DNA from 4 places in the Pseudoduganella dura genome. Region 4 is predicted to be linked to each of the others. Evidence: predicted binding sites of a transcription regulator. Region 4 holds the regulator's gene; each other region holds the start of a gene.
The links. The regulator sigma-54, encoded in region 4, starts transcription at its own class of promoters, with help from an activator protein. The targets are predictions, from matches to a motif close to TGGCANGNAANCTGCTTT.
Positions count from the first base shown of each region.

Region 1: a site for sigma-54 is predicted at 1,155-1,172, ahead of GJV26_RS18655 (PEP-CTERM sorting domain-containing protein). Genes of this name have one in related genera too.
Region 2: a site for sigma-54 is predicted at 905-922, ahead of GJV26_RS24300 (PEP-CTERM sorting domain-containing protein). Genes of this name have one in related genera too.
Region 3: a site for sigma-54 is predicted at 1,015-1,032, ahead of GJV26_RS23875 (PEP-CTERM sorting domain-containing protein). Genes of this name have one in related genera too.

Region 1 is NZ_WNWM01000002.1:4,256,462-4,258,659, forward strand. Features, by position in the region: gene GJV26_RS18650 (sulfurtransferase) at 1-338, opposite strand, end outside; gene GJV26_RS18655 (PEP-CTERM sorting domain-containing protein) at 434-1,006, opposite strand; gene GJV26_RS18660 (PEP-CTERM sorting domain-containing protein) at 1,202-1,780, opposite strand; gene gmd (GDP-mannose 4,6-dehydratase) at 1,987-2,198, shown strand, end outside.
Region 2 is NZ_WNWM01000002.1:5,569,296-5,571,493, reverse strand. Features, by position in the region: gene GJV26_RS24310 (chemotaxis protein) at 1-399, opposite strand, end outside; tRNA gene GJV26_RS24305 (tRNA-Gly) at 645-720, opposite strand; gene GJV26_RS24300 (PEP-CTERM sorting domain-containing protein) at 979-1,917, shown strand; gene GJV26_RS24295 (Na+/H+ antiporter) at 2,078-2,198, shown strand, end outside.
Region 3 is NZ_WNWM01000002.1:5,456,529-5,458,726, forward strand. Features, by position in the region: gene GJV26_RS23870 (DUF2264 domain-containing protein) at 1-844, shown strand, start outside; gene GJV26_RS23875 (PEP-CTERM sorting domain-containing protein) at 1,149-1,898, shown strand; gene GJV26_RS23880 (hypothetical protein) at 2,164-2,198, opposite strand, start outside.
Region 4 is NZ_WNWM01000002.1:2,529,534-2,531,731, forward strand. Features, by position in the region: gene hpf (ribosome hibernation-promoting factor, HPF/YfiA family) at 140-514, opposite strand; gene GJV26_RS11110 (RNA polymerase factor sigma-54) at 606-2,081, opposite strand; gene lptB (LPS export ABC transporter ATP-binding protein) at 2,088-2,198, opposite strand, start outside.

The DNA of each region.
Region 1 (2,198 bases), 1.7 Mb from region 4:
ATCGTGATGATCTCGGCCTTGATCTTCACCAGCATGCGCTTGTGCGACTGCTCGGTGGACAGGCTTTCCTTCGCTTCCAGGTCGGCCAGCCGGGCATCGGCGCGCACCCATGCCAGGTACTCGTCGATATTTTCGCGCGTGCCGGAGAGGAACATGTTGATGCCTTCGGGCGTCAGCAGGATCGTGCCCTTCAAGCCGAGGCGCTGCGTGATGTCCTGGTATTGCGGGCGCAGTTCTTCGAGGTTTTCCAGCGTGATGAACTTGTAGGCGGCGATGTTGACGAACAACGCCGGAGCGGCGCCGGCCTGGACGGGGGCGCCAAGAGTGCTAGCTTGCATAACGGATCAGGGAAGGAATAGCGGAACAGCCGACATTATAAGCGTATCGCTGCAAAGCCGGCGGCAACGCCCGGGCCGCCCCGTCGATGTTTTAGCTAAGCAACAGTCATGCCGCTGCGCGGCTTGTGCCGCAGCAGGAACGCCGCAAGGCCGGCGGCCGTCAGCAGCAGGGTCGATGGCTCCGGCACGGCTTGCCGCACGTCTTCCTGCAGCGACCAGTGCGCGTAAGTCATGAACGTGGAATTGGCCGCGTCGCCGATCACGGCGAAGGGAAGCAGCAGGTCGGCATATGGGCTGGCCGTATTGGTAAAGGCGGCGCCTTTCGCGAATACGCCGTTGACTTCAAACGCCGTGACGACGAAGCACAGCAGGGGATTCGTGCAGCCGTTGGTCAGGCCCGGATTGGCATCGTGCATACCCTGGAAGACCAGCCGGTCGAGGGCGCTGGAAGCGCCGAAAGTGGCAGCCAGGGAATCGAACGCCATGTTACCTTCCACCGGACGCGTGTCGGAGAACGACACGTCGTAGTGCTGGCCATCGTATTCGACACCCGTGGCACCCGTCAGGATACCGTTGGTAACGAGCAGGATCGGCCCGGCATGGGCGGTCAGTTGCATTCCCAGCAGCATGCCGCATGCCGCAAGGAGTTTCTTGGAAGTGGATTTCACGGCGGCTCCAGTGTGATACTTCATTAACTCATCAGTTAATGAATAAAGAGCAAGAATTGTACCAGAATGGAAATGTTAAGGGAAATCAATGCCATAGTTAAGGATGGCATTGATTCTGCTCAATGAAGTGTAAGATTTCTCGACAGGTATTGAAGTTTCCGTCCCTGTGCAACAGCCAGGTAAGGTGCTTCTGGATCAGGCATGCATCCGGGCAGCGCCGCTTCCATCACGCCGGCGCCGCGCGAGCAGGGCAGCGAGGCCGGCGCCAGCCAGCCACAGCGTGGACGGCTCTGGAACAACCTGGCGTTCTTCCTGCAGCGCCCAATGGGCATAAGTGACGATGGCCGAGTTGGCGGCATTGCCCAACACGGCATAAGGAATGATCGGGTCGAGGTAACGGGTCGAGGTATTGGTAAATGCTACGCCGGTCGCCAGGATCTGGTTAACGTCGAATGCCGTCACGACCAAGCATTTCACCGGGTTCGAGCAACCGTTCGTCAAGCCTGGCGACATGTCGTAAGCACCCTGGAACACGAACTGGTCCAGGACATCCATCGCACCCCAGGTCGCGGCGAGGTCATGAAACGCCAGGCTTCCCGCCGTCGGACGCGTATCGGAGAACGAAACGTCATAGTGCCGGCCCCCGAACTCGACGCCTTGGGCACCCATCAGCACGCCGTTCGTGACGAGCAGGATCGGGCTCGCGTGGGCTGTGGCATTCAGGCCCAGCAGGAAGCTGCCGGTGATGAGGATTTTTTTCGTTATGGGTCGCATCGTGGCTCCTGTTGGTTGGTTACCAACAGTTAAGCAAGCATAATGCCAGTGAAGAATCTTGATAAAAATCAAGGGTATGGTTGAGCTAGCGCATGTGTGAGGCTATCCTGTGTAAAGTTTCTCGACAGCGAGAAGTCATCTGGAGGGCAGGCGGGTCCGATATAATATTTGGCTTTCCAGTCAAATTTCCCAGACACTCAATGACGATGCAAAATACGAAACGCGCCCTGGTCACGGGCATTTCCGGCCAGGATGGCGCTTACCTGGCGCAGCTGTTGCTCGAGAAGGGCTATGAAGTCACCGGCACGTTCCGCCGCACCAGTTCCGTCAATTTCTGGCGCATCGAAGAACTGGGCATCCAGGATCACCCGAACCTGCACCTGGTGGAGCACGACCTGACCGACCTGTCGTCGTCGAT
Region 2 (2,198 bases), 3.0 Mb from region 4:
GGTGGCGTTGCTGCCCTCGGCGGTCAGCACCTGGCTCCAGTCCAGGCGCACGATCTCTTCGACCGATTCCACGGCGAACGCCTGCGTGGTGCGGGCGAATTCGGTGACCAGCATGATGTTCAGGCCCGTCTTCGGCTTCACGCCGATGATGCCCGGCAGGTCCATCACGGGAATGATCTGGCCGCGCAGGTTGACCACGCCCAGCATGTGCGGCTGCGCGCCGGCCACCGCCGTCACCGGCGGCATCGCCACGATTTCGCGGATCTTGAAAACGTTGATGCCGTACAGCTCCGAACGGTCGCCGTTCTCGTCGCCGCCGAGGCGGAACAGCAGCAGCTCGAACTTGTTCGTGTTGGTCAGATTGGTACGTTCGTCGATTTCCTGTTGCACGCTTTTCATGCTGGGGTCCCCATGGGTGTGAGCTGCCCGCTTGCAGCAGGCGATTCGTCGCAGTATAGGGGAGAAAACCGGTGGAACAGCCGTTCCTGTACATTACATCAACACCGAATAGTGCCGAGAAACAACAGTGCGAACGGGATCGGATCGGCTGCGGCGCGAAGCGCGGCACGCATGCGGGGAAGCGACGTGCGGGAAACGAATGCGCCAACGAAAAACGGCAGCCCGAAGGCTGCCGTTTTGAATCCTGGAGCGGGAGAAGAGTCTCGAACTCTCGACCTCAACCTTGGCAAGGTTGCGCTCTACCAACTGAGCTACTCCCGCAGAAGAGGCATGATTATGCCAGACCGTTTTGATAAAAACCAGAGTGAAATGCAATTATTTGGACGACAGCGGGGTACCGATCCGGAGCCCGGATCCGCGAGGGCAGCGTCGGAATTCTTGGCATGTTCCTGCTATAAGCGGCCCCTGCAGTGCCAAGTGGTTGAAATTGCAATATAAATTCCCCTGGCACCAATAATGCTCTTGAGATAGCAGCCGGTCACGGACCGGAGATACGCCAATCTACTCCAGGGGTTCAAAATGATCGTCATCAACAAGGGTCTTCTCGTCGCAGCGGCGATTGCGACCTTCGGAATGCAGACCGCTGCGGCCAGCACATTCGCCTCGGCGATACTGGACATCAACAATTTCAAGCTCACGCGCTCCAACGGCAACGTGTTCAAGAACACGGATTTCTCCAAGCTCATCGGCATGAACGACGCGCATGCCACGGCATCGCTGAACCACCAGTACAAAGCCCTGTCCGCGATCGGCACCGCGCCCGACGTGGCGCACCAGTGCGTGGGCGCGCCCTGCCCCGCCTTCGGGGAAAACAACTTCACGGCCCACAACGCGCTGCTGCCGATGAGCGGCAACTTCGGCTATGCGGACCAGTATTTCAAGGGCTCCGCCATTTCGATGAACGGCGGAGCCGCCGGCGCGCACTCGCAGACGCGGGCCGACGTGGCAACGTCGCTGAACATGCAGTTTGCGAACAGTAATTCCTCCGTCGGCAGTTCGAACACGATGATGTTCCGCCTCGGCAGCAGCGATACGATGACCGTGTCGTTCGACGCCACGCCGTTCGCGATGGCCTACTCGTCGCCGGGAGGCCGGCCCGTCACCACCGCCAACGCACGCATTTCGTGGAGCGTGAACATCATCGACATCCTCACGGGAGAGTCCATGCTGGCCTATGCACCCAACGAAATCAACGGCATGGCAACGGTCAGCCGCACGCACGGCTACAACGGCACGTCGCTGTACTCCCCCGCCAAGACGTTCCAGCTCAAGGAGACCTCGGCCCAGCTGAAGGCCAACCGCGACTACCAGATCACGGTGCAGCAAAATACGCTCGTCAGCGCGCTGCAGCAGGAAATCCCCGAGCCCGGCTCGATGGCGATCCTCGGCACGGGCCTGTTCGCCATGGTTGCCGGCCGCCACTCCCGTATCGGGCGGCGCCGGCAGCCGCGCAGCTGAGCATTGCCCTCAAGCCTGCCCGCGGCCCCTCCGCGGGCTCTTTGCCTTTGCCCGCCCTGCCGGCTTCGCCCCGTCCCCTATAATTGCAATGGCTTAATAAACAAATGCGTAAGCAAAGCGCACGCACAGGTAATCACGCAATAAGGGGCAACACGCAACAATGGATTCGATCGAAATCGTACTGGCCATGCTGCTGGCCGTGGTGGCCAGTGCCTATCTCGTCCGGGTATTGCCGGTATCGCTGCCGCTGCCGCTGGTGCAGATCGGGCTGGGCGCCGCGA
Region 3 (2,198 bases), 2.9 Mb from region 4:
GACGCTCGTCGACTCGGCTTACTTTACCAATGCGCTGATGCGCGCGCCGAAGGCACTGTGGGAACCGCTCGACGCGACGACGAAGCGCCGCATCGTCGCCGAGATCAAGAGCCTGCGCCGCATCGAGCCGCCGTACATCAACTGGCTGCTGTTCGCCGCGATGAACGAGGCATTTTTACTGTCGATCGGCGAGGAACACGACCCGATGCGGATGAACGTGGCGATCCGCAAGATCAACGAGTGGTATATCGGCGACGGCTGGATCAAGGACGGCGAAGCGTTCCACTTCGATTACTACTCGTCGTACGTGATGTACCCGATGCTGGTGGAGATCCTCGAAGTGCTGGCCAGGCACAAGGGACCGTTCTGGAACGGCAAGCCGGACGAGCTGCTGGCGCAGGCGTACCAGCGCATGCAGCGCTATGGCGAACACCTGGAGCGCTTCATCTCGCCGCAGGGCACGTGGCCGCCCGTGGGGCGCTCGCTCACGTACCGCACCGCCGTGTTCCAGCCGCTGGCGCTGCTGGCGTGGCGAAAGAAGCTGCCGAAGTCGCTGCCGGAAGGGCAGGTGCGCGCCGCGCTCGATGCCGCCCATCGCGCGATCTGGACGACGCCTTCGAACTTCACGTCCGACGGCTACCTGACGATCGGCTTCATGGGGCACCAGCCGGAATTGGGCGACTGGTATTCGAACAACGGCAGCATGTACATCGCATCCGCCGGCTTCCTGTCGCTCGGGCTGCCCGCCACGGACAGCTACTGGACGGCGCCGGCGCAGGACTGGACGCAGAAGAGGGCGTATTCGGGGGCGAAGTTCGCGAAGGACTATCCGGTGAATTACTGAGCCGCCGTGGGGCGTGTGGAAGCGCCCCATGGTGCCATTGGGTTTTCCCCGCGATGGCTATTTTTGGCCCAGGTTGCCTCTGGAGGGTTGCTTTTAGCTACTTTTACGGTCCAGCGCGCGCCAGCTTGCGAACCGGATTTTGCCTGCTCGAAGAACTCAATAAACGCGGTTGGCACGAGAACAGCCACTGTCTGCCGGGTTAGCGCTCATTAAAATTTCCTGATGTGGGATTTGGTGAGAATCATGCATTATTTGCAATGCTATCATCGCAATTCCCTGCATTCCACAATCTTATGGAGCCTTGATGAAACACGTTCTTCCAGCTATCGCAGCGGCAGCCTTCCTGCTTTCCTCGTCTGCCGTGCAAGCTGCCGATGTCTGGCAGTTCGACCATCTGGCCTTCACGCTCACCGACCGCTTCTATACGGCAGATCATGTGCCTTCCAGCGTGTCGCTCGTGTCGCAGTCCGAGAGCGCGACCGTGGTCTCGCTGACCGGCCTGGCGACGGCGTCGGGATCGTATCCCGCGCTCGACAACTACGCGACAGGCGCATGGGGAACCGGCATCTCGCGTCAGAATTTCGATGGCGAACGGTATCGCGTCGGCGTCGACGACGGCTATCGGGTGACCGGGGTTACCGTGCAGGTGACCTTCGCGGGCGACCTGCGTCCGGGCGCCGGAGGGGGATCTGCATACAATGAGCTGCGCGTCATTACCGCGCTGGGAGAGCCCGGCGAAAGCGCCGTGTACAGGCAGACTGCCACCAACCTGGACGGCAAGCTGACGAAAGTGCTGGAGATCGACAGCCTGGCGCTCGCTGGAGACTTCGGCTTCCAGGTGGACACGTTCATCGAGACGTATGCCGGCGCCACGAGGAACGGGTGGGGCTCACTGGTGGCGGAATCGTATGCCAACATACAGGCAGAGAACATCCAGTTCACCTTCCACACTTCGCCCGTGCCGGAACCGGAAACCTGCCTGATGCTGGGTGCCGGCTTGGCATTGCTTGGCGGCCTGGCGAGGCGTCGGCAGCGGGAAAGCCGCGAGGGCTAACAAGGGTTTGACCGGGATGAAACGGCGCTGAGGCGCCGTTTTTGCTTCTGCCACCATGTCTCGGTCGGAACGAACTTTTAGAGAAACTCCGACTTATTCGCTAGGGAAGCGCTGATTTATTGCTGGTGGATGAGATTAGTCTTGAAAAACGTGTCCAGCAAGACGCAGATGGCCTGTCATACCGGGGTATGGCAGGCCATTTGCGACGCAGCCGGGCGCTTTCTCTCATGGCCAAGATCGCCGTCATGAATGAATCGGCGGTTCCCTAGGAAGGCGCTGAATTTCTTCGAACGGTTATCA
Region 4 (2,198 bases):
CGTTATGGCCCCATTCTAGCCATGGATGCGAACCATGTGGCGGAAAGCTTTGCCCCGAATGTAAATGGGACACATGATGCGGATATAACAAAGGGCGCATTGCAAGCGCCCTTCTGTTGCACGGTACCTGCGGCGGTCGTTATGCAGCCGGCGCGGGAATCTCGCTCTCGCCTGCGCTCTCGTTCTCGCTCAGGTGCTTGATCGTTTCATGATTGTGGTTCTGCACTTTATCCTTGTGCTTCATGACCTGGCGGTCCAGCTTGTCGATCAGCGTGTCGATCGCCGCATACAGGTCGTGCGCGACACTTTCCACGAACACGGTCTTGCCCGACATGCGCAGGTTGATTTCCGCCTTCTGCCTTTTTTCCTTCTCGGTGAGATTATCTACACTCAGGATCACACTTACATCGATCAATTGATCGAAATGACGTCTAACGCGTTCCAGCTTGCTCTGCACATACTCGCGAATGGCAGGGGTTACGTCGATATGGTGTCCACTGATGGTCAGATTCATACACACACTCCTAAAGAAAATATTGCAGGTTCATGCGGTCTCCATTGACAAGACATGGAGGCGTAGAGGAACCCGAGCACAACCAGGATTTCTACAAGGACTTGCGGAGGCTGACTGGGGGAATTTTCAATGCTTCGCGATATTTGGCAACAGTGCGTCGCGCAATCACCATGCCTTGTTCACCCAGCATGTCCGCAATCTTACTGTCGGATAAAGGGTTCTTCGGGTCTTCGGCTCCTGTGAATTGCACGATCAGCGCCCGTATCGCAGTCGAGGAAGCTTCCCCACCAGCTTCGGTTGCGACATGGCTGCCAAAAAAATACTTCAACTCAAACATGCCGTGCGGGGTCAGCATATATTTTTGAGTTGTTACCCGAGAGATAGTGCTCTCGTGCAGGCCCAGTGTATCAGCAATTTCACGCAACACAAGGGGCCTCATTGCCACCGCGCCATGCGAGAAAAAGTTCTTCTGCCGCTCGACAATGGCCTGGGCCACCCGGAGGATCGTGTCGAAGCGCTGGCGCATGTTCTTGATCAGCCACTTGGCTTCCTGCAGCTGGGCATTCATCTGCGTTTCGCCCTTGCCCTGCTTGAGCAGGCTGGCATACAGCGCGTTGACGCGCAGGCGGGGCATCACGTCGTTGTTCAGCGTGACGATCCAGCCGTTGCGTCCCCGTTTCACGACGACATCCGGTACCACGTAGTCTGACACGTCGGCCGCGAACGCGGCGCCCGGATGCGGGTTGCACTGGCGGATCACGGCCTGCGCTTCGCGCAGGTCTTCGTCGTCGCAGTCGAGCGCCTTCTTCAGCTTGTTGAAATCGCGCTGCGCGAACCACTGCAGGTGTTTCTCGACGATGCACAGCGCCATCCGCCGCGTGACCAGCGGCACGCCCGACATGCGCCGGATCTGCAGCGCCAGGCATTCGGAGGCGTTGCGCGCGCCGATCCCGGCCGGGTCGAAGCTCTGCAGCAGCTTCAGCGCGGTGCGCAGCTCGTCGGCCTCGATTTCCAGTTCCTCGGGCAGGCGGGCATGGATCTCTTCCAGCCCTTCCTCGAGGTAGCCGTTGTCGTCGAGCGCATCGATGATCAGCTCGACCAGCCCACGGTCGCGCGGCTCCAGCACGGTCACGCGCATCTGTTCCATCAGGTGCTCGCGCAGGCTGCGGTGGCTCGCTTCGAGCTGGGGGCGGGAATCGTCGTCGTCCGGGCCCTTGCCGCTGCCGGCATTGCTCCAGTCGGTATCGCCGGCGCCGGCATCGAGGCCTTCGCCGTCGCCGCCTTCGAACGGCTCGGGTTCGGCCGCCGCCGGCGCATCCTGTGCCGGCGGCCCTTCCGGCGGCGCTTCGCCGTTGGGCTGCGCATTGTTGATGGCGCCATCGCCGAGCAGGCGCACCGAGCGGTCGAGCGGATCGTCGAGCCTCTCGAGCAGCGGGTTATCGGTCAGCAGCTGCTCCAGTTCCTGGTGCAGCTCCAGCGTGGACAGTTGCAGCAGGCGGATCGACTGCTGCAGCTGCGGTGTCAGCGCGAGGTGCTGGGAGGTGCGGAGTTGCAGAGACTGTTTCATGGCTGATCACATACGGAAATGTTCACCCAGATACACGCGGCGTACCGACTCGTCCGCAATGATGTCGTCGGGTCGGCCGGAGGCCAGTACGCTGCCCTGATTGATGATATACGCCCG